3 linked regions of the Symmachiella dynata genome follow. The protein of the gene in region 3 interacts with the protein of the main gene of each other region in a pairwise test. Links are inferred from orthologs where the notes say so. Each region holds a gene or a part of one and is shown on either strand. Other genes may lie near its edges.

Region 1 (7,493 bases), 2.1 Mb from region 3 along the record:
GTGAGCGAGGGAGCGCTGTTTGTCCGTTCCGAAAACCAGCTTTACCGGATCCAACAGGACGAACGTCGATAAACCGCTGCGATGAAAAATTGCGGGCAAGAATGCAAAAAAGACCTCAATGCGGGGTAGATACCGCGTTGAGGTCTTTTTAATGCGTTTCGGAGAAGCGTTATTCTTCTTCGTTCAAGCTGTCTTCTTTGTCTTCGAAATCAAATTCGGAGAAGTCCAAATTCAGCGGCTCTTCTTCCTGCAAAGCACTCCCTTTGAGTTCTGGCTCGCGCGGTCCGTGCTCGTCGCAGTCTTCATCGTGCCACAGCGGCAAACCCAGATCGTAACGTGCGGACAACATCAGGACTTTTTCTTCAGAGCCGGGTTTGGCCGGTGTTGAAGTGATGGGGTCGAGGCCAATCGCCTCTAAATCATCAAATTCGACTGAGTCTTCCGACGCAATCGTTTGCTCACTGACGTCACTGCCGAACGAAAATCCGGGTTCGAGATCAACTACGAACATCTGTTCCATTACTGACACTCCAACAAATCTGGCAATTGGATAAAAAATAGGGGCAACCGCTTTGTGCTGCTTTTTGAAATTACAGCACTTGAGCAACGTCAAAACCTAACTGTCGCCGACTCAACGTGGCGACGTCTAAGTCAAAGGCACCTGCCTGAACCCTGCTACGCATTCCGTAGTCTCATCCCGGAAGAAGTCGTGGGCATCCAACACGTTTAACATCTAGTGGCGTCGGATTGACTCCCGAGGGATGTACTGTTCTCTCGGAGTAAGCAAAGGGGGGATCTCAAGGTAGGGGGGCCGTCTCAGATCACTTGTGCCATTCTTCGGCCTTTTGGCCCAATTGTCAACGACATTTTTGTTTTTTTAACGATTCACATAAAAAAAACACCTTCTTCACACTAGCGCGCCCTGCTGCGACAGTCAACAGCAACCATCATCCCGATTAGGTAAGCCAAGTCTCCAACGATTTTCCGAAATCTGGCAATGCCATTCCCAGTTCTAGGAACCAATCAATCACACATCATTCGGCCGCGTCACCGCATAGCGTTTCAATTTGCGATCCAACGTCGATCGTTCAATCCCCAGGATTTGGGCTGCCTTGGACTTGTTCCACTTGGTCTCTTCCAACGTGGCCAGAATATGCTCTTGCTCCAATTTTTCGATAGAAATTTCCCGGTAATTCGCTGCCACTTCCGTTTCGGGAGGCAACTCTTCGTCAATTCCTAACCCGGAGAGGTGAATATCATGGTCGGCGATAAATTCACCGGTGGAGAAGATGACGGCCCGTTCTACCGTATTTTGCAATTCCCTCACATTTCCAGGCCAATCATAACCGGCCAGTTTTGCCAAAGCCTGCGGCGTAAACCCGCGCGCCGGCCGCCCCGTGCTTTTGACAAACCTTTCTAAAAAGTGATTGGCAAGTTCAGGGATGTCCGAGGGATGGTCCCGCAAAGGTTCGACAATAATCTCAACCACGTGCAGGCGAAAATACAGGTCGCGGCGGAAGCTGCCTTCTTTGACCGCCAACTCGAGATCGCGGTTCGTGGCCGCCACGATCCGCACATCGACATTCACAGGCGTCCCGCCCCCCACACGCTCGAAGGGATGGCCCTCTAACACCCGCAAAAATTTTGCCTGAATCGCCTGACTCATCTCGCCAACCTCATCAAGCATTAACGTCCCTTTGTCCGCCTGCTCAAATTTGCCGACCTTCCGCCCAGTCGCTCCGGTAAACGACCCCCGCTCGTGACCAAACAGTTCGCTTTCCAGCAAGCTTTCGCTCAAAGCAGCACAGTTCATGCACACAAACGGCCCATTCCGGCGTTCGCTGCTGAAATGGATCGCGCGAGCCACCAATTCCTTGCCCACCCCGCTTTCACCGCGAATCAAAGCCGTGGTGTCGGTCGGCGCAATCCGGGCGATCTTTAGACTCAAGCGATGCATGGCGGGACTTTGCCCCACCAATTCGCTTTGAATCGCCAATTGCTCCCGCAGATGCTTGTTCTCGTCGCGAACCTTCTCTAGGCCCTCAGCCAGTGACTCTTGCCTGCGGAGGTTTTCCATGGCCACAGCGAATTGATCCGCGACCGCCAAGGTAAACTCCAAGTCGTCGGGATCGAGCGGATCTTTCGCGTTCGTCGTATAAAGATGCACCAATCCGTACACCACCTGCCCCAGGCAAATCGGTGCGCAGATGACACTTTGGGCATGAATTTGCCCCAAACTGTCACGATTGATCAACCGGCTATCGTCGGCCACATCACGCGCCAAAATCGCCTCGCGCTCGCGCAACACGATTCCCGACAGATAATCGGAAATGGTTTGATAGGGCCGGTCATTTTGTGTTTGATAGGCGACGACATTCAAAGATCCTGGAGAATTCGCCGGATCTGTCCCTTCGGGCAGCAGCAGAATGGCGCCGACGTCGGCCCGGGAACTTTCGAAAAGTCCGCTGAGCACCACTTCCGCCAAGCGGCGATAGTCTTTTGCCGACCCCATTTCCAACGCCAACCGATACAACTGCGCCAAGACTTGACTGGTGCGGTCGACGGCAATCGGGTCACGGTCCGTGGTGATCCGGAATCGCGTGCGGCGGCGACGATGGATGATCGCCGGCTCGGTCATGGGTGGAGGATGATCCAGCACATCCTCGAAGGCCGTTCCAGTATCGTCCTCGACTCCGGAACCCTCTTCGTCCAAAATCGGAAACGCGCGGGACAGGTCGTCGGTAAATGCTAATTTGCAGGCACCGATCTCGATCAGCTGCCCCGGTTCTAACGGGCAATCCCCGGTGACGGCTGTTCCTTCCACGTAGGTGCCGTTTCGGCTTCCCAGGTCGCGCAAAACCCACGCGCCTTCGCTGTGGTAAAGTTCACAATGGTTGCGGCTGCAGACCTCGTCCTGCAATGCGATTCGATTCGTGGCAGCCCGTCCCACAGTGATGACCTGACCGGGCATCAAGCGGTAGATGTCGCGCCACTTGTTGTCTTCGCGGACAACCAAGTAAGCTATCATAGTCACATTTTCACTATACGAGGTGACGCTGCGCAATTGGTGATTTGCGTAGCGATACTAAAGCGGCCCGCAGCCCTCGCTGGGTCGGTACTTTTCCGCGTCGAAATGGCAGTTCTCGGTCGGCGCGGTCTCAGCGGCCTCCATTCAATTCATCCGCCGCTGTAAAAACAGCCCGCGCGATTGGTGTGATCACACTCTCTAGGATACTCAACACGATTCATTACCCGCAAGTGCCATGGAGGTCAAATCAGTCGACACACTGTTTACCCGTTCACCCCAAGGAGGCGACACCTGGGTGATTGGGACGAAGCAAGCCACTCAACGCCTTGAGTTCAACGGCTTTTAGTACTCATTCGCTGCTTCGTCTTCGCCGTCGAAGGCGTCAAACGTCGACTCTGCGACTTGGCGTATCCGCCGTTCGGCAACCTCTTCTCCCAGTCGTGCGGCGGCTTCGTCGGGGGTCATTGAGCCTAAATCCCCGTCGATTCGGCAACGTAGTGCAACGGTGTTGTTTTCCGCCTCTTTTTCGCCAACGACCAACATATAAGGAATCAGGTCCAATTGTGCGTCGCGAATCTTGTGGCCGATTTTTTCGCTGCGAGTGTCGGTTTTGATGCGGAACCCGGCGGCGGTGAATTTTTTCTCCACTTCTCGGGCGTAGTCCAAAAACCGGTCGCTGATCGGCAACACGCGGATCTGTTCCGGTGCCAACCAGAGTGGAAATGCGCCGGCGAAATGCTCGATCAACATCCCCACGAACCGCTCCATCGATCCAAACGGAGCACGGTGAATCATCACCGGACGATGCGGGCGATTGTCAGCACCGATGTACTCCAACTCGAACCGCTCCGGCAGATTGTAATCGAGTTGCACTGTTCCCAATTGCCATTCGCGACCGATGCAATCGCGGACCATAAAGTCCGCCTTTGGCCCGTAAAACGCCGCTTCCCCTTCTTGTTCTGAGAACGGCAGCCCCGCCTCTTGTAACACCTTACGGAGACTCGCCTCAGCACGTTGCCAATTCTCGTCGCTGCCGACGTACTTATCGCTGTTCGGATCGCGAAGCGAAAGTTGCACGCGATAATTCTCCAGACCGACGCTCCCCAAGACGTATTTCACCAAATCCAAGGTATTGCGGAATTCTTCTTCGACCTGTTCGGGAGTACAGAATTGATGCGCATCGTCCTGGGTCAAACCTCGCACGCGCAACATGCCGTTCAGTTCGCCTGATTGTTCATGACGGTACACAGTCCCAAATTCCGCCAACCGTACGGGCAGATCGCGATAGCTCCGCGGCTGCGCTTTGTAGATTTGCACGTGGTGCGGACAGTTCATCGGTTTGAGCAAATACCGCTCTTGCTGATGCTGCCAGTCTTGCAGAGTCTGCAGACGATCATCGACCGGATACTTGGGATCATAATCATCCAGCTCACACCCCAATCGCCGGGCGGTTTCGATAAACTGAGCTTCGTCTTCAGCGGTCAGCGATTCATCCTTCAGGCGTTCGGTCCAGACATCGACCAGTTGTCCGGCATCGTGCCCAAACATCGGCGGGAATTGCGATTCACGATAATACGGGAAGTGCCCGCTAGTTTCGTACATTTCCACACGGCCAATGTGGGGGGAATAAACCGGTTCGTACCCCAATTTGACCAGCTCGGCTTTAATGAAGTCCTCCAACAGTGCGCGAATGGTCGCCCCCTTAGGCATCCACAGACATAGCCCCTGGCCAACGGCATTGGAGATGGTAAACAGCCCCAATTTCTTGCCCAACACGCGGTGATCGCGGCGTTTGGCCTCTTCCATTTGCGCCAAATAGGCCTTGAGTTCCTTTTTATTGAACCAAGCGGTGCCATACAGCCGTTGCAACTGTTTATTGCCGGCGTCCCCTTTCCAGTAACTCCCAGCGACGGACATCAGTTTGAAGGCTTTGATTTTGCCCGCATGTGGAATGTGCGGACCGCGGCACAAGTCGACAAATTCCCCTTGCCGATAGAACCCCAATTCCGAATGCTCAGCCAATCCGGTCTGGATGTGTTCCACCTTGAGTGCTTGATGTAGCCCATCACAAAACTCGACCGCTTCATCTCGGGGAAGCGAAAACTGCTCAAACGGCTCAGCTTCCTTGATAATGGCCTTCATTTCTTCTTCGATGCGCGGGAAATCATCCTCGCTGATTTTGTGTTCCAGATCGAAGTCGTAATAAAAACCATTCGATAAGGTCGGACCAAAAGCCAACGAAACACCGGGATACAACCGCATCACCGCCCGCGCCATCACATGGGCCGCCGAATGCCGCATCACGGCCAGAGCTTCGGCGTCTCGATCGGTTAATAGCCGGAGATTGACGGTTCCCTCTTCGGGAAGTGCCCGGTTGAGGTCGACGATTGTGCCGTTCACCTCGGCAGCAATACAGGCTCCGGCCAAACGTTCACCGATACTAGCGGCGACATCGTAGGCGGAACTCCCGGCGGGATACTCTTTTTTCGATCCATCAGGAAGTTGGACTTCGATCATGACTTTTTTGATTTCTTCAACAGATTTCGCCCGCGGCTCCACCGAAACAAAGGGTGAATCAGACCGCATGAGGGCGTCGGAACACGCCTAATATAGGCGAATCCCCCAAGCGGTCAACTGGCCGATTGGGGTGCAAATCCCCTGTGAATCACGGGCGGAGAGAAGAATCCAGCACAGTTTTTTCACTCCCCCCTGCCCCACAGCCCCTGCCTTGTATTAGATGCACAATCGCGCCGCTGGGTTCGCCAAGAAAAAACTTGGCCCGGTTTGGCGGATTTATGCTTGAAATTTTCCGCCGCAGGACGTAAGTTCCCCTATCGGAATCGGGACGATTAGCTCAGTTGGCTAGAGCGCCACGTTGACATCGTGGAGGTCACTGGTTCAAGTCCAGTATCGTCCACTCGGCTCCACATGTACCAATTGGTACTGAGTCGCTAACCCCTGCCGTTGCAGGGGTTTTTTTATGCGCGGGGGGCGGCTTTGGGTACAATTTGTTGGTTTGGCCTGTTTTCCTAGCTGTCCAATCAGCCGGAGTTTGCATTAAGCGGCTGTAACGTGTGCCTTGGTGGTAGGGCTCGCCTTCACGATGCTAATCCACCTTCACGAACCATCGCGCAACCTCTGGTCGGTGTCTTCGGCGATCACGTCGTTCCATGTCATCTCTTGGCCGGTTTCTTGCGCGCGGATCATTGCCAACACCGCTCGTTCCACATCGGCTCCTTGCAATGCCGCTGCCTCTAGCTCTTTTGCTGAAATTGCAACGCCGGCTTGCGCTGCCATGATTTTCCAGCGGACGATATCTTTGACAGGCGAGCGGCGCAATTTCATCCCGACCACCTGTATCAAGGAAATGTGGGTTCGAGCCAGAAATGCCTGTAACCACAAACTGCCGATCTGGAAGTAAAAGACGCCAGTCACGATGACCATGAGAAACATTACACCAATAAACGCAACAGCTAACCATTCTCCCATTTTCTGCGCTGGAGCTGCAATCACCGCCGTCCACATTTGTAACTGAATCATCCTCTTGTCCTTCCGTAGGGTCCAATGGGAAAAACGCAGCCATTGGCCAGGCTTACTTCGGTGTTCGCACGTCCACACAGACGATCTCGCGGCCGTCGCGTAGATAGAGCAATCCCGCGCAGAGGGCCGGGGCTTGGCGGGTTGGACCGAGTAGCGGTGTGCGGCCGATCTCTTGGTAGTGCTGGGGAGAGGCTTCTATCACGACCAGTTCGCCTTTGATGGTCGAAATGAATAGTTTGCCGTCGCCAGCGATTAGGTTGCCTTTGCCGAAACGTGTTTGTCGCCACACCCGTTCACCGGTTGCTGCATTGACGCAGGTCAGGTGGGTGACCGGTCCGGCGCTGCCGACGTTGTCGAAGCCGTATAGATAGCCATCCATCAGTATCGACGTTTGCCACTCGTTGCGCAGCACACTTTTGACGCCTTGTGAGGCCCAGACTTCGGTCGGACGGAATCGGTCGCCGTCGGGTAACAGTTTCAACAGCACGCTGCCGTGATTCTCCGCAGCGGAAATGAACACCTGCTCTTTGAATGACAGTGGGGTGGCGATGTTGCAGTCGTAATCGGTCTTGTATGGATAGCGCCACAGGTCAGCGCCGTCTTGGGCTGCAATGCCAATCACCGAACTACCGGTGAACACGACCGCTTGCTCTCGTCCCCCCACGTTGAGTAATGCCGGGGAGGAATACCCCGCCGTCTCCTCTGTCCCCGCTTTCCAAGCGGGTTTGCCGGATTTTATGTCGTAGGCAACTACCGTTGCTTGAGGCGCGCCGATCGTCACAATGACCCGTTCGGCGGCAACCAATGGCGAACAGGCCATGCCGTAATCCGCTGGCTGTCCGCCATGTTCTTCAAGCGTGTTGTGTGACCAGAGGATATCCCCGTTGGAAAATTTGAGAGCAACGAGAATTCCTTCCCCAGTGAA
Region 2 (7,468 bases), 2.4 Mb from region 3 along the record:
CAAACCATCCTGGCCACCGTTTGGCGGCACCCTATTGCGAGGCTGCGAATCTATGGCCCATCGATACTTCAAACGGTTTCGCATGGAGATCGATTTATCGCGGCTACAAGAAGGGGTCCCGGAATTGCCGGAAGGGTTTTTCTGGTCCGAATGGGACCCCGCTTTAGTCACCCGGCATGCGCAGGCAAAGTATGCCAGTTTTTCCCGGGAGATTGATGCTCACGTTTTCCCTTGTCTGGGAAATATCGCCGGTTGCCAACGGTTGATGCGCGAGATTGCCCGCCGCGATTCATTTTTACCCACAGCCACCTGGTTAATTTCGACGCAAGGCAACAACAGTCACGACACACAAGATTGCGGCACGATCCAAGGTTTGGCACAGCAAGGACGGATGGGATCGATTCAAAATGTCGGCGTCGCACCGCAACATCGTGGATTGGGACTGGGCCGCGCCTTGGTGCTCAAGGCACTGCGCGGTTTTTATGAAGCCCGGATGCGTCGCGTCTTTTTAGAGGTGACCGCCGACAACGAACCAGCCGTCGAATTGTACCGCTCGATCGGATTCAAGCTGACTCGCACGCTGTATAAAGCAGTCGACGTTGAAACGTCGTCGGTTTCCTAGTGCTGCCTCCCTATCATTTCCATGCGGCAATCGAATGATTCCGTACAAAACTCTGCGGGATTCGTGCTCGTCAAACAACAATCAACCTGACATTTAGAGTGTAAACGCTGCTCTGGAGTGCGTTATGTGGCATCGTGTCTTCGCACGGTGCAATCGCACCAAGCATTGGCGTCGAAACACGGCCGTTGACATTTCAAAGGATTTTGCCCAACACATGCAGGCACAAGATATACGGACAACCCAATTGCCCAACGGGCTGACGCTCGTCATGGAGCGGATGCCCGACGTGCGGTCGGCCGCGTTTTCCATGTTGATTCCCGCCGGCAATATTTACGATCCCCCCGGTCAAGAAGGTTGCGCCGCTGTACTGAGCGACCTCATCACGCGCGGCGCGGGAGATCGCAATAGCCAGCAATTGGCGTTCGATTTAGACAATCTCGGCCTGCAACGCAGCGAATCGGCCTCCGGAAGTCACCTGGGCCTCAGTGGTGCGACCATCGCCGACCGCCTGCCGGATGTGCTGCGGATTTATGCCGACATCGTTCTCCGCCCACAACTTCCCGCGGATCAATTCGATGCCGCCCGCGCCGGTATCGCACAGTCGCTGCACTCGATCGAAGACGAACCACGGCAAAAAGCGATGCAGGAATTGCGCCGTCGCAGTTATCCCTCACCCTGGGGACTGCCCAGCGATGGAAACCTGGAAGGGCTGTCCCAGCTCACCGCTGACACCGTTCGTACCCATTATGAAAACTGTTTCCGCCCTTCGGAAACAATTCTGGGCATCGCCGGCAATTTTGATGTCCAAGCCATTCAGAAGATCGTTGAGGAATGCTTCGGCGAATGGCCAGACAAACCGGCCCCGACTGTTGAAGTGAGTGACTGGGCGCCGAACGTCAGCCATATCGCGCATGAATCGACGCAAACACACATCGGCGTGGCCTACGAAAGTGTGCCCTACCGTGACGAGGGCTACTACAACGCGTGGGCAGCGGTCAATATTCTCGGCGGCGGCATGAGTTCGCGTCTGTTCACCGAAGTCCGTGAAAAGCGCGGGCTCTGTTATTCCGTCTATGCCAGCCTGAGTGCGCTGCGTGATCAAGGCCGGGTGTTTTGTTATGCCGGATCGACCAATGAGCGTGCGCAAGAAACGCTTGACGTTATGTTGGCCGAATTGCAGCGGTTGCCCGAGGGAATCAAAGAAGGGGAACTTGAGCGCTGTAAGGCCGGCGCCAAGAGTTCGCTGATCATGCAACAGGAATCCTCCTCGTCTCGCGCTTCGGCCGTGGCGCGGGATTGGTATCACCTGGGACGCGTCACGACGCTGGATGAGGTGCATCAAAAAGTTGACGCCCTGACCGTGCCTAGTATTCTGAAGTACGTCGACGAACACCCGGCGGACAATTTCACCGTTTTGACTCTCGGCCCTGAATCGCTGGAGGTGAATCTTGGAGTTTCATAAGGCTACTTTGGACAATGGATTGCAAATCGTCGCAGAACAAAGCCCCGCCGCGCACAGCGTCGCGGTCGGCTTCTTCGTGCGGACCGGATCGCGCGATGAGACCCAAGAGGTCTCCGGCGTCAGCCATTTTCTGGAGCACATGGTTTTCAAAGGGACTGACCGGTTCGCAGCCGATGATGTGAACCGCATCTTCGACGAGATCGGCGCCAAGTACAACGCCTCGACCAGCGAGGAAGTGACGTTGTTCTACGGAGCGGTCTTGCCCGAATACCTGCCGAGGATCTTTGACCTCTTGGCCGAGATCCTGCGCCCCAGCTTGCGGACCGACGACTTTGAAATGGAGAAAAAAGTCATCCTAGAGGAAATCGGCCGCTACGAAGATGAGCCGACTTTCACCGCCTATGAAACGCTCATGCAAACCCACTTTGCCGGGCACCCGCTGGGGCAATGCATTTTAGGAACCGTCGACAGCATCAACGCATTGACGGCCGATCAGATGCGGGGGTATTTCAACCAGCGGTATTTGGCCGGTAATATCACGTTGGCGGTCGCGGGAAATTTTGACTGGGACGAAGTTCTAGCGCTCGCAGAGAAGCATTGCATAAATTGGCCCGCCGGCGATCCCGGTCGCACGGTGACCGAAGCGCAACCGCCCGGTGGCGTCGAAGTGATCACCAACCCCAGCAGCCATCACCAACACATCATGCAAATGACCCCCGCCCCCCCCTCGGCGCATCCCGACCGCTATGCGGCGGAATTGTTGGGCGTGATCGTGGGCGATGACAGTGGCAGCCGCATGTATTGGGACCTCGTCGACCCCGGCTACGCCGAAATAGCCGAGATGAGTTACAACGACTACGACGGCAGCGGCGTGTACCTGATGTATTGCGGGTGCGCTCCGGATCAAACCGCTGAGAACATGCGGCGGATCGAAACGATCTTTAACGAGGTGAACGTCAAGGGGGTCACGGAAGAAGAACTGATGCAGGCCAAGAACAAGGTCAGTTCCCGCATCGTCCTTCGCAGCGAACGCCCCATGGGCCGCCTCGGCGCACTGGGCAGCAACTGGTTGTACCGCGGGGAATACCGTAGCGTCGAAGACGACCTGGACGTCATTGATGGCATCACCACCGACGATATTCGCCGTTTGCTGGATGAATATCCGCTGGGCCAAACGACCACCACGGCGGTGGGACCATTGGAATCGTTGAATGGTGAGGCTTCGTAGCGCGGCAAAAACAGAGCAGCCATTTGCGGTTGAGTATTTCACGGACCGCTGGCAATTCATGAATAGCCCCTGTTAATTGCAGCGGTTGCCTGCGGTTCATTGATTGAAACATTCCCAATTTAAGAAGACCTCACGCAAAGCCGCCAAGCCGCAAAGGAAAGCGTTGGATTCCTCAGTGAACTCTTCGCGGCTTTGCGTGAGACTTTTTCGTCTTTTACTTGGCTGCCCACGCTAACATGCTCACGAATCCACCTACCATCGACCGCATCAGTCCCACGCGACGTCCCGATGAAAAAGCGATCGGATACCAGCAGTGGTCGGATCTGTTGTTTGTGCATTGGCGCGTCCCGGCGGAGATGATTGCTCCGTTGTTGCCACCGCGACTGACCCTCGATACGTGGGAAGACGACGCCTGGGTGGGGTTAGTGCCGTTTTATATGTCTAGCGTGCGACCTTGGTGGGCGCCGGCGGTGCCGGGGATATCGAATTTCTGCGAGACCAACCTCCGCACCTACGTGCATCTCGAGGGACAAGACCCTGGAGTGTGGTTTTTTAGCCTCGAAGCAGCGCGGTCGTTGGCGGTCCGTATCGCGCGGCGGTTTTGGAATCTGCCCTACTTCAAAGCCACGATGTCGTTGAACCGCGATGGCAATCAGATCCGTTATCGCAGTCAAAGATTGTGGCCCGAACCGGCACAGGCAGAGACCGACATTGAGGCGAGGATTGGCGATGGGATTACAACTCCGCTGGATGAAGAGGGCCGCGTCGCGGAGGGAACCTTGGAGTTTTTTCTCGCCGAACGCTATTTGCTGTATTCGATTGATCGCGCGGGTCAGTTGTATCGCGGACAGGTGCACCACAGCCCGTATCCGTTGCGGCAAGCGGAAGTATTGCGACTGGAGGAGAGTTTGTTTGCGGCGGCGGGGATGACACCGACTGAGGATTATTGTCACGCGTTGTTTAGCGATGGTGTGGCGGTCGACATCTTTCCACTACGGCCCTGCTAAAAATCCAATCAGCCCGCATGCCGTAACATGCGGGCTGATTCTGAAATGAGTGTTTCGGAAGTTTCCGAGCAAGCTTATGCGGGTGTGACATCCTCTGCCCGCGGGCCCTTGGGGCCTTGCCCTTCGGTGAACTCCACCTGTTGACCTTCGTAGAGTTCCTCGAACGAGGTATTCTGCAACGCTGACGCGTGGAAGAACAAATCCTTTCCGTTTCCGAGATCGATGAACCCAAACCCTTTGTCCGTTAGTTTTTTAATTGAGCCTTGCGGCATGACCGCCTATCCTCACGCAAAAGAAAAATGAAAGTGGACCTTAACCAAATTTCGAGACTACCATCGGATTTTTTGAATATCCACAACTTTTTTTCAAAAAATTCATAAACTTCAAAATTTGTGATTTCGGCGATTTTGCCGCCATTTTGATGCTCTAGAGACTTACACCGCACACCGACCAGGAATCCACTCCCCGCGATGACCACTTTTCAACTGCCACAACTGTTTGCCGCACCAAAGCCAATCATCGGCATGCTACACATCCCCCCCCTGCCCGGCGCACCGCAATTCGGTGGTGATGTCGCGGCGATTCGCGACCATGTGCTGCGCGATGCCGACGCACTCTCCGCAGGGGGCGTCCATGGGTTGATGTTGGAGAATTTTGGCGATACGCCTTTTTATCCCGACTCGGCTCCGCCCCATACAATCGCCCACATGACCTCCCTGGCCATGGAAGTACGGCGAGAGTCGAATCTGCCATTGGGCATCAATGTGTTGCGCAACGATGGCAGGAGCGCGTTGGCGATCGCCCATGCGGTCGGCGCGCAGTTTATTCGCGTGAATGTCCTGTGCGGTGCGCGGGTCACCGACCAGGGGATCATTCAGGGCATCGCTCATGATTTATTACGCGACCGCGCGGCGCTCGGTGCTCAGCACATTCGCATCTTCGCTGACGTGAACGTCAAACACTCGGCAGCCTTGGCGCCGCGCTCGTTGTCCGACGAGGTGGCCGACACGCTCCTCCGCGGCGGCGGCGATGCGTTGATTGTCTCGGGAACCGCTACGGGAACCGCGACTGATTTGGCGGAGATCCAACAAGCCCGTGCCGCCGCCCACGGTGCACCGGTGCTGGTGGGCAGTGGCGTGTCGGCGGAGTCCATCGGAAGCATGGCGCAGCACGCCGATGGTTTCATCGTCGGAACCGCTGTCAAACGAGACGGGATTGTCTCGAACCCCATCGACTCCGCGCGCGTTGCTGCACTGCTCGACGGGTTGTCGTAATCCCTGTCCGGATGGCGATTATTTCACCGCGACCGAAATCGATTCCGGATCGGGAAGGTCCCATTCCCAGCGCGGTTCGTCCGCGCTGACCGCGGGGGTTTCGTTGATCACGCTCATCGACTTCCATTGGCCGGTTAAAAACCGCAACAAAAACCCGAACGAGAGAAACACGATATAGATCATCACGCAGGCCCAAGCCGCGTAGAGGCCCAGGTGATAAACGCGCAGTACAAGAAACGCGGGGATGACCATCAGCGAGAGGCTCGAGAAAAACGTAAACAACAGGCAAAACCGCGTATCGCCCGCGCCGCGAATGGCTGAAGCGAACACGATGTTCATCCCATCGAACAAGGTATAAGCCGCGACAAATTGCAGCAGCACGACGATGGTCGGCTGAATGGCGGCGAACTCCGCCGGATTGCTCCGGGCGGCATAAGGTGCCAATACAATCCCCGGTGCAAAGATCAAGATCACAGCCCAGACGGACATATAGACCGTGGTAAACCCAAAAGCGATCCATGTCGTCCGCACAGCCATTTGCGGACGTCCTTCACCGATCCGTTTTCCAACCAACGTCATCACCGCCGTTCCGAAACCGAGCATCGGCAAAAATAACAGCGAGTTGACATTGAACGCTAAATTCGTGGCCGCCAATTGTTCCTTGCCGATCGCCCCGACCAATAAGATGAATGCCGAAAAGCAGGCGACATCGACGAAGAAATGCACTCCACTGGGAAGTCCGTAGCGCAACAATCGCACAAACATTTCTCGATCGAAATGATAGTTCTTAAGCAATTGATACGGCCGTGCATCCTCGCTGCGGAGCAACAAGACGATAAAGGCAGCGACGCCCAGGCAACTGGCAATCACAGTCGCCCACCCGGCACCGGCAATCCCCATCGCAGGCACACCCCAACCGCCGAACACCAGCCAATAATTCAAGGCGGCGTTTATCACGGTCGCTGCTAGGTTGACCCACATGATGGTCATGGTCCGGCCGCGCCCACTGTAAAAACAGGACAACACCGCCGAGAGCAAAAACGGGGCGGTTCCGACGCAGAGGATGCGGAAATAGGTGCATTCTAAATCTTGTACGGCCTTTTCGTGGCCGACCAGACGGAAGATGCCTTCGGTACAGGGCAGAAAGAACAGCATGATGGCTGCGGCGAAAATACAGAAGTAGATTCCCTGCCACATCGCACCCGCCACGCGGTCCGGTCGTCCGGCTCCTTCGTATTGGGCGACAAACGTGTTGACATACCCGGCGGTGCCGATGGCAATGCTCATCAACGACCAATGCAACAACCCAGACGGCATGGCTGCAGCCAATGCGTCTGTGGAATACCACATCAGGAACATGCGATCCAAGACCTGCATCAGCGACAACGTTCCGGAGCTAATCACTAGCGGAACGGCGATGCGCAGCAACTCGGAGGATGATCCGGGCTTGGGTGGAGTTGTCAGAAATCCTTTCATCGCGCCTTCCGGCGGGGGAGCCGGTCTGATTCTTTTGAGGGAGTGCCGTGTCGGGGTATACGGATTATAGGGAACGTGTGCGTTCTACAAGTCAGAAAAGGACAACGCCTAGCGGGCCGGGGTTCGCCGAAAATCGACTCTCGACGTTCCTGGCCCCCAAATAACCTCTGGATGGCACACGTTCACTGCCCCTACTTTAGGTGCCGTTGTGTGAATCAACTCACAAATTATAGGCTCCCGGATAAATTCTCAGAAAAAATGCTGTTTATGGTCCTCTTGCGCCGGTCGCGTCGCAGATTCCTCCCCCCGGTAGAATCGATCAAGGCCGTAACATCACACGAAACGCTACACTTTCGCGGGCAGCTGCAAACGCCGCTGCGGCATGGTCCAAGGGATACG
Region 3 (7,409 bases):
GAATTCCGTTTGCTCGGCCGCAGCTTCACCGCCGCCACCATCTCCACCGGAAGCCGCCACAACAACGCCACCACCAGCCGGCTCGATGCCATGGTGATCTTTCAGGTAGTCGGCCAGCTTCTTGGCCTCCAACAATGTCAAGCCAGCAATCTTGTCACCCAACTCAACCGTCGGTTCATCGTATTCAATCACATCAGCCGTCGCCATAACCGTGTTCCTTTCTCAGCACATCAAAATCGTTGGACGCATATACAGAATTTATAGGAGATTCGCAGGCAGGACCACTCACGAGCCGATGCCCCCAACTGGCGCAGACTAAGCTCTTCTAGCTTCCAACCGCTCTTCAAAACTCAACTCAAACAACAAATCGAAACGACTACTCTTCTTCTCGCTCCGAGTGGGCCTTGACTTGCCCGGACACCTTGCCGCCGGGGCCAAGCAAAGCACCGACCAATTGACCACCCGGGCTGAGTGCCAACCCTGCAATCTGACTGATCAACTCCAAACGGCCCGGACTCTTACTCAGGACTTCCACGTCAGCGGCCGACAATGTCGTCCCCTCGACCGTGCCACCCTTGATTTCCAACCCATCGATCTGCTTGGCCCAATTGGCCATCTCCTTGGAGAGCGCGACGATATCCTCGCCACCCCAAACCAAGGCCGACGGACCAGCCAAGATCGGATCTAAGGCAGAAACCCCCGCCTGATTCAGTGCCATACGCGCCAAGGAATTCTTGACCAGCACCATCTTGATTTCTTTTTTACGCAGGTCCAAGCGCAACTGATTGGTCGTGATCGCATCAACCTTCGACGGATCGATCACCAACAGTTCCTGCACGTCGCCGATCCGCTCGCGGACATCCGACGCAATCAATTCCTTGATGTATTTACTCATGCTACTTAACAATCAATGCTAGTGCGCCCAGCGCAAATTTCTCACCGATCCAAGGGCAGCCCAGAAGGCCGCTACAAACCGGCTGCGCCGGGGCTTATCGCGTACACTAAACCAACGGGAGAAAAAAGTCACGCGTCCGAAGCGATTTCTATGCCAAAAGCGTCAGAATCGCCCAAACAATCCCGCCGATGCCACATTTTCAAGCCGCTGCGTTGACTGGAAGCCAGCCAATGCGTTGCTCAGCACACACTCCGGCCAACTGAGTGTGCACCACTGCAAAAATCACAGTGCGATACCAATTCCCGGGCTGTGCGTGGCTGAAACGGCGATGGTTCGCACGTAGACCCCTTTGGACCCCGAGGGCTTCATCGCACGAATCTGCTTGATGAAAGCGGAAATATTGTCCACCAACTGCTCTTCACTGAACGACAATTTGCCCATCACACAGTGCACATTGCCGCCGGCATCAGCTCGGAACTCCACTTTACCTGCTTTGTATTCCTTGACCGTATTCGCCACATCCTGAGTCACCGTGCCGGCACGAGGCGACGGCATCAGCCCCCGCGGCCCCAACACGCGGCCCAGCGGCCCCACCACACCCATCATATCAGGCGTGGCGATCGCTGCGTCGAATTCCAGCCAGCCATCCTTGACCTTATCCGCCAACTCCTTGCCACCCACGAAATCAGCGCCGGCCTCTTCGGCCGCGGTCGCATTCTCTCCCTGGGCAAAAACCAGCACCGTTTTTGATTTCCCGATCCCGTGCGGCAACACAATGGAACCCCGCACCATCTGGTCAGCCTGACGGACATCAATGCCCAACCGCATGACAACTTCCACTGTCTGGTCAAACTTACAGGGCGGAATCTTCTTGGGCAGCGACGCTTCCAGACCTTTGAGTTTGGCGACCGCATCGGCCAAATCAACACTCGTCAGCCCCTCGACCTGCTTCAACAGAAATTCCTGCCGCTTGGATTGCTTTGCCATCATCGAGCCTCGACTACTCTTTCCAACTATCTTGATCACTTCAAATGTGTCCGATGCCTACGGCGCCGGTGATTAACCGACGACATCCAGCCCCATGCTGCGCGCGGTGCCGGCAATAATCCGCGATGCCTGGGCGATATCCGGTGCATTCAGATCTTCAAACTTTGTCTTGGCGATCTCTTCCAACTGCGCTTGTGTCACAGTGCCCACTTTTTCCGCCTTGGGGTTCCCCGAACCCTTGGCGATTTGAGCAGCCTGCTTCAGCAGAACCGCCGCCGGCGGACTCTTCAGCACAAAATCGAACGATCGATCGTTGTAAACATTGATGATCACCGGAACCATCGTCCCCGTGAGATCTTTAGTCCGCTCGTTGAACTGCATCACGAACTGACCGATGTTCACACCGTGAGGACCAAGTGCGGTACCAACAGGAGGAGCCGGCGTTGCCTGGCCACCCATCACCTGAACCTTGATCGTTGCAACTAATTCCTTCGCCATCGCTTGCCTGCTTTATTAAACTGCCGAAAAATTGTTTCTTGATGACAACGGATCCGTCGGCCAATCCCTCGACATCGCATTCCCCGAACGCGACGCACGCTCCGTCACGCCGATTTCAGACGGCCTCAACCTGCCAATGCTCGAGCTCTTCGACCGGTGTCGTGCGGCCGAAAATTTCAACCAACACCGTCAAACGCCCGGTTGTCTCATCCACAGTATCAATTGCGCCTTCAAACCCTTCAAACGGGCCTTCTTTGATTTTCACGGTATCCCCCACGCCAAACGTCAGGGCCACCCGCGGCGCCTCTTCTTCCTTCTGTTCTTCACGCCCTAGCATCCGAGCGATTTCGTGCTCCTGCATCGGAATCGGCTTATTTGCAGAGCCGGTAAAGTCGCCCACCCCGCCTGTTTCCCGCACCAGAAACCACGTATCGTCATTGAGGATCATGTTGACCATCAAATAGCCGGGAAACAACTTATGCTCGGTGACCTTCTTCTTACCGTTTTTGACTTCCGACACTTTTTCCGTCGGAATGATAATCTCGCCAAAGTAGCGCTCCAACCCCTCACGGTTGATACGCCGCTCAAGCGACTTCTTTATGGATTTCTCACGGTTGCTCTGAATCTTGAGCACATACCAGAGCATTTCCGTATTTTCAAGCTCAGCGGCTTCGCCACCTGCATTGGTCTCATCAGCCATGACGGCCTTCCCTTCACCCTGCCGGAACCCCAGTAGAACTTGACGACTAAACACACAATCGCCAACAAGGCTCCCGCCTACCAGCAACGCAACACAGCAGACGACCGGCCAACCCACACACCCAGGGCAGTCCCGCCCCACAACACTACGACGACGCCTCAACAAGCACGCCGACAGTTGTCATTAATTTGTACCAAAAAAGATCATAAACCAACAGCATGCCACCCAACGCGAACATCGTCACCACTACAACGATTGTCGAGTTCTTCAACTCCTGCTTGCTGGGCCAGGAAACTTTTGTCAACTCCCCCTGCACAGCAATCAAAAAGTCGGCAAACACCGAGTAGTTTACAATCCGAAAAGCAAACGCCAAACCAATTAGAAACAACAACACCGGCACGCCAACGCGAACCCACTCCGGCTCCACACCGATCATCGGCCCCTGCGAGAGCGAAACAGCCCCCAACAGTGCAATCAACGCCACACCAGCAGTTGTCAACTGCCGGACAAGCCGTCCTTGCTTAGGTTTGTACGACTGCAAGCTCAGCAGTTCGCCAAAAAACGTGGTGCTTTTTTTCGCGTTTGCCATGAATTCACGCCCCAGGGCGATTCTTATCACGTGTGAACGACCGGTTACTTTTTCTCAAAAAAGCCACACAGCCATGAAAATCGGCTCCGAAAAACCGCATCCGCACTACGGCGGCTCCCGCCATCCATCTCGACAGCCTGGATAACTACAGACAAAACCCGCCAACCAAGCAGACCACATCCAATGGTGCCACACAAACAGCGAGCCTAAAAACAGGGGCGGAGGGACTTGAACCCCCAACCGCTGGATTTGGAATCCAGTGCTCTGCCAATTGAGCTACACCCCTAGGCCTTGGTGAATTGCCGGACCCTCAAAAACGCGGCGAAAATCCGCCACCCATCGCGACGACATCACTTCTTCCGCGACTCTTTATGAACCGTGTGACGGCGAAGCCGCGGGCAATATTTCTTCAACTCCAACCGCTCTGCACCACGTGTTTCTTTTTGAACACGATAGTTCCGATCACCGGTCTCAGTGCATTCCAGCCAAACATACTCGCGGGCCATGACTTCACTCCACCTATCTCCGGCACGGGCACGCGGCCGCGCCGAAACCGATACAGAAAATGAACACCCGCCGAAAAAACTAACGGCGGGTGCCCACTGAATCACAATTACTCAACAATCTTGGTCACAACACCCGAGCCGACGGTCTTGCCACCTTCGCGAATCGCGAAGCGACTTCCGTCTTCCAAGGCGACTGGCGAACCCATTTCAACCTCCAAGCGAACATTGTCGCCCGGCATACACATCTCGGCGTCACCCAGCAGCTTGGCAGCCCCGGTCACGTCGGTTGTGCGGAAGTAAAACTGAGGACGATAGCCACTGAAGAAAGGCGTGTGCCGCCCACCTTCATCTTTACTCAGGACGTAGACCTCAGCCTCAAACTTGGTGTGCGGATGAATCGAACCCGGCTTGGCCAAAACCTGCCCACGCTCAATATCCTCACGCTTCACACCACGCAGAAGCAGACCGACGTTGTCGCCAGCCATACCAGTTTCGAGCGTCTTATTGAACATCTCGACACCGGTGCAGGTCGTCTCGACAGTATCCTTCAAACCGACGATTTCGATTTTTTCACCGACGTTTACGACGCCTTGCTCAATCCGACCCGTCGCAACAGTACCGCGACCCTCGATCGAGAACACGTCTTCCACCGCCATCAAGAACGGCTTATCAGACTCACGAGCCGGCTCAGGAATATTCGAATCCAGTGCGTCCATCAACTCGGCAATACAGCCGTTGAAGGCCGGATCCGTCGGGTTATCCAACGCACCCTTTGCATTCCCACGAACAACCTGAATGTCGTCACCCGGGAAGTCGTACTTGCTCAGCAATTCACGAACTTCCATTTCGACCAACTCGAGCAACTCTTCGTCGTCGACCAAGTCGCACTTGTTCAGAAAGACCACCAACGCCGGCACGTCCACCTGACGAGCCAACAGAATGTGCTCACGCGTCTGAGGCATGGGACCATCAGCCGCAGACACAACGAGGATCGCCCCGTCCATCTGGGCCGCCCCAGTAATCATATTCTTAATATAGTCAGCGTGCCCCGGGCAGTCGATGTGGGCATAGTGACGAGTCTCAGACTCGTACTCAACGTGACTCACGGCAATGGTCACCGTTTTCGTCTCGTCGCGGACCGTACCGCCCTTGGCAATATCGGCGTAACTTTTCACCGTCGCCAAACCCTTAGCACCCTGCACCATCAACAACGCCGCGGTGAGTGTCGTTTTTCCGTGGTCAATGTGACCGATCGTCCCAACATTGACGTGTGGCTTCGTACGCTCAAAGACCTCTTTGGCCATCTCTTCTCCCTACCTATTCAATCTCCCGGGACAGTTGTTAATTCCAACTCAACACTAAATGCAACACGGCCTCACAGACCGCAAAAACATGCTTGCCAAAAATCAGCTGCAAGAGCTGCTGGCGGGACTTGAACCCGCGACCTCGTCCTTACCAAGGACGCGCTCTACCGGCTGAGCTACAGCAGCGAATCAAGTCGCTCGGACTTCCAACTCGAATCGCCAAGCCGGCCACCCCGCAACTCATCGCGAAAAAGCGGGCGATGGGAATCGAACCCACGTCTCCAGCTTGGAAGGCTGGGGTAATACCATTATACGACGCCCGCAACGCCTCTTAGAAACCTACGACCGACAGCAATGAACGCCGAATCACCGCTGCCCTCTATAATTGGGGGAAGCAGGATTCGAACCTGCGAAGGCTGAGCCACCAGATTTACAGTCTGGCCCCTTTGACCGCTCGGGAATTCCCCCTAATTGTCGACTTCAAACAAACGGCGAGCCACAGCCTCGCGACCCCAGCCTCGCTCTGCACGAAGCGGACCACCGAAGACATCTCCTCCGCCTGTCCGCTGGAGCTAGCGGTGGGACTTGAACCCACAACCTCCGGTTTACAAAACCGGGGCTCTGCCAATTGAGCTACGCTAGCGGTAAACTTTATGTATTTGCTGTAAGAGCTACTCGAAACATTCTCGACGCAACAAGCCGCCCAATATAGCATTCCGATCCGCCCATGCAAGTCGAAACGCAAGGAGATCGCAGAAAACCAGATTGAGTGGCCGGCTAAGCTGGAAACAGGCCGAACCTTCACGAGCCCATTGGGCCCAGACCTTCGACGTCATTGCCAGCGCGAAACCGCGTATTAGACAAACGTCCTGACAATTTATCAACGCTCCCGCTCCCCTTTTCTGAAAATTTGCCCGCTTGGAGTCCAAACAGACCACATTCAACGATCCGCTGACGCCCACAAGCACCTGAAACCGTCATTTCCACCCCGAATTGCACCCGAGAGGCGACTCGACGGATACTGGGCAATTAAAAAAACGCCGCGAACCTAGACACCCCACTGCGGGGACAGGTTCGCGGCGTTGTGATGCGCGACCGAACGCTCACCACCTTGCGGCGCGATTGTCCGGCAAGCCTGGAGGGAGTTTTAGACTCCCGGAATGTCGAGCCGGGCCTCCTGGGCAATTTTTCGCAACTTATTTAAGGCCCGCGCTTCCAATTGTCGAATTCGCTCCTTCGTCACACCGAAATGGTAACCGACCTGCTCCAGCGTTTGCGGCTCGGTTCCCTGATTCAGTCCGAAACGGAACAAAATGATGTCCTTTTCCCGGTCGTCCAGTTGCGACAGGATACTCATAATCGCTTCGTGCTGGCGTTGATTGTTCAACTCCAACTCGAAGGGAACAGAACGCGTGTCCGATTTTGCCTGGAACACCTCTTCGTTTCCGGTACGGAAACGATCCAAACGGGTGTGCTCGGCGGGGATCGATCGCGCGAAGTTCTTCATAATCGCCCAGGTGGCGTAGGTGGAGAACTTATTCCCGCGACTGTAGTCGAATTTTTCAATCGCCCGCATCAGCGACATATTCCCATCGCTGACCATTTCGAAGAAATTCGTATTTGGTCGAAAATGCCGCTTGGCAATCGAGACGACCAATCGCAAGTTACTCCGAATGAGCAGGTTCTTGACCGAAACGGCCTCATTGAGCAGCTTCTCGATCGCGTCCATTTCTTTCGATTTGGCTTTTCGCGAATCCAGGCTGCCGCGCAACTCGGCCGCTTTAAACTTCAGATAGTTCATTTTACGGAAGTAGTAGACTTCCTCTTCCTTGGTCAGCAGCGGCACGCGGTATAGGCTGGCCAAATAAGGCGGCAAGCCTGGCGGCGGCTTAAATGCAGCTGCTTTCTTCTCGACGACGGGGACCGGTCC

The links. Proteins that work in one complex are often made in the same cells at the same time.
Region 1: the proteins of rplA (region 3) and thrS interact in binary tests that used the Escherichia coli proteins (3 or more experiments, as listed by UniProt). The link is inferred for Symmachiella dynata from one-to-one orthologs.
Region 2: the proteins of rplA (region 3) and Mal52_RS16605 interact in binary tests that used the Escherichia coli proteins (3 or more experiments, as listed by UniProt). The link is inferred for Symmachiella dynata from one-to-one orthologs.

What each region holds. Positions count from the first base shown.
Region 1 is NZ_CP036276.1:4,712,392-4,719,884, forward strand. The notes cover bases 2,993-5,921. They hold thrS (threonine--tRNA ligase), read right to left. Parts: upstream 5,615-5,921; coding sequence 3,371-5,614; downstream 2,993-3,370. Other genes in these bases: Mal52_RS17885 (sigma 54-interacting transcriptional regulator), read right to left, coding at 2,993-3,028. In the rest of the region: Mal52_RS17875 (PQQ-binding-like beta-propeller repeat protein), read left to right, coding at 1-72; Mal52_RS17880 (hypothetical protein), read right to left, coding at 170-613; more of Mal52_RS17885, read right to left, coding at 1,028-2,992; Mal52_RS17900 (flotillin-like FloA family protein), read right to left, coding at 6,146-6,553; Mal52_RS17905 (outer membrane protein assembly factor BamB family protein), read right to left, coding at 6,621-7,493. UniProt on the Escherichia coli protein: Catalyzes the attachment of threonine to tRNA(Thr) in a two-step reaction: L-threonine is first activated by ATP to form Thr-AMP and then transferred to the acceptor end of tRNA(Thr). The rate-limiting step is amino acid activation in the presence of tRNA.
Region 2 is NZ_CP036276.1:4,391,848-4,399,315, forward strand. What follows is about bases 2,993-5,896. They hold Mal52_RS16605 (cold-shock protein), read right to left. Parts: upstream 4,592-5,896; coding sequence 4,394-4,591; downstream 2,993-4,393. Other genes in these bases: Mal52_RS16595 (M16 family metallopeptidase), read left to right, coding at 2,993-3,312; Mal52_RS16600 (YqjF family protein), read left to right, coding at 3,549-4,319; Mal52_RS16610 (BtpA family protein), read left to right, coding at 4,790-5,593; Mal52_RS16615 (MATE family efflux transporter), read right to left, coding at 5,612-5,896. In the rest of the region: Mal52_RS16585 (GNAT family N-acetyltransferase), read left to right, coding at 53-622; Mal52_RS16590 (M16 family metallopeptidase), read left to right, coding at 837-2,084; more of Mal52_RS16595, read left to right, coding at 2,071-2,992; more of Mal52_RS16615, read right to left, coding at 5,897-7,069; Mal52_RS16620 (zinc-binding dehydrogenase), read right to left, coding at 7,389-7,468.
Region 3 is NZ_CP036276.1:6,769,344-6,776,752, forward strand. The notes cover bases 31-2,875. They hold rplA (50S ribosomal protein L1), read right to left. Parts: upstream 1,883-2,875; coding sequence 1,178-1,882; downstream 31-1,177. Other genes in these bases: rplL (50S ribosomal protein L7/L12), read right to left, coding at 31-207; rplJ (50S ribosomal protein L10), read right to left, coding at 377-895; rplK (50S ribosomal protein L11), read right to left, coding at 1,955-2,380; nusG (transcription termination/antitermination protein NusG), read right to left, coding at 2,496-2,875. In the rest of the region: more of rplL, read right to left, coding at 1-30; more of nusG, read right to left, coding at 2,876-3,080; preprotein translocase subunit SecE, read right to left, coding at 3,226-3,669; rpmG (50S ribosomal protein L33), read right to left, coding at 4,020-4,175; tuf (elongation factor Tu), read right to left, coding at 4,283-5,479; Mal52_RS25865 (sigma-70 family RNA polymerase sigma factor), read right to left, coding at 6,627-7,409. UniProt on the Escherichia coli protein: One of the primary rRNA binding proteins, it binds very close to the 3'-end of the 23S rRNA. Forms part of the L1 stalk. It is often not seen in high-resolution crystal structures, but can be seen in cryo_EM and 3D reconstruction models.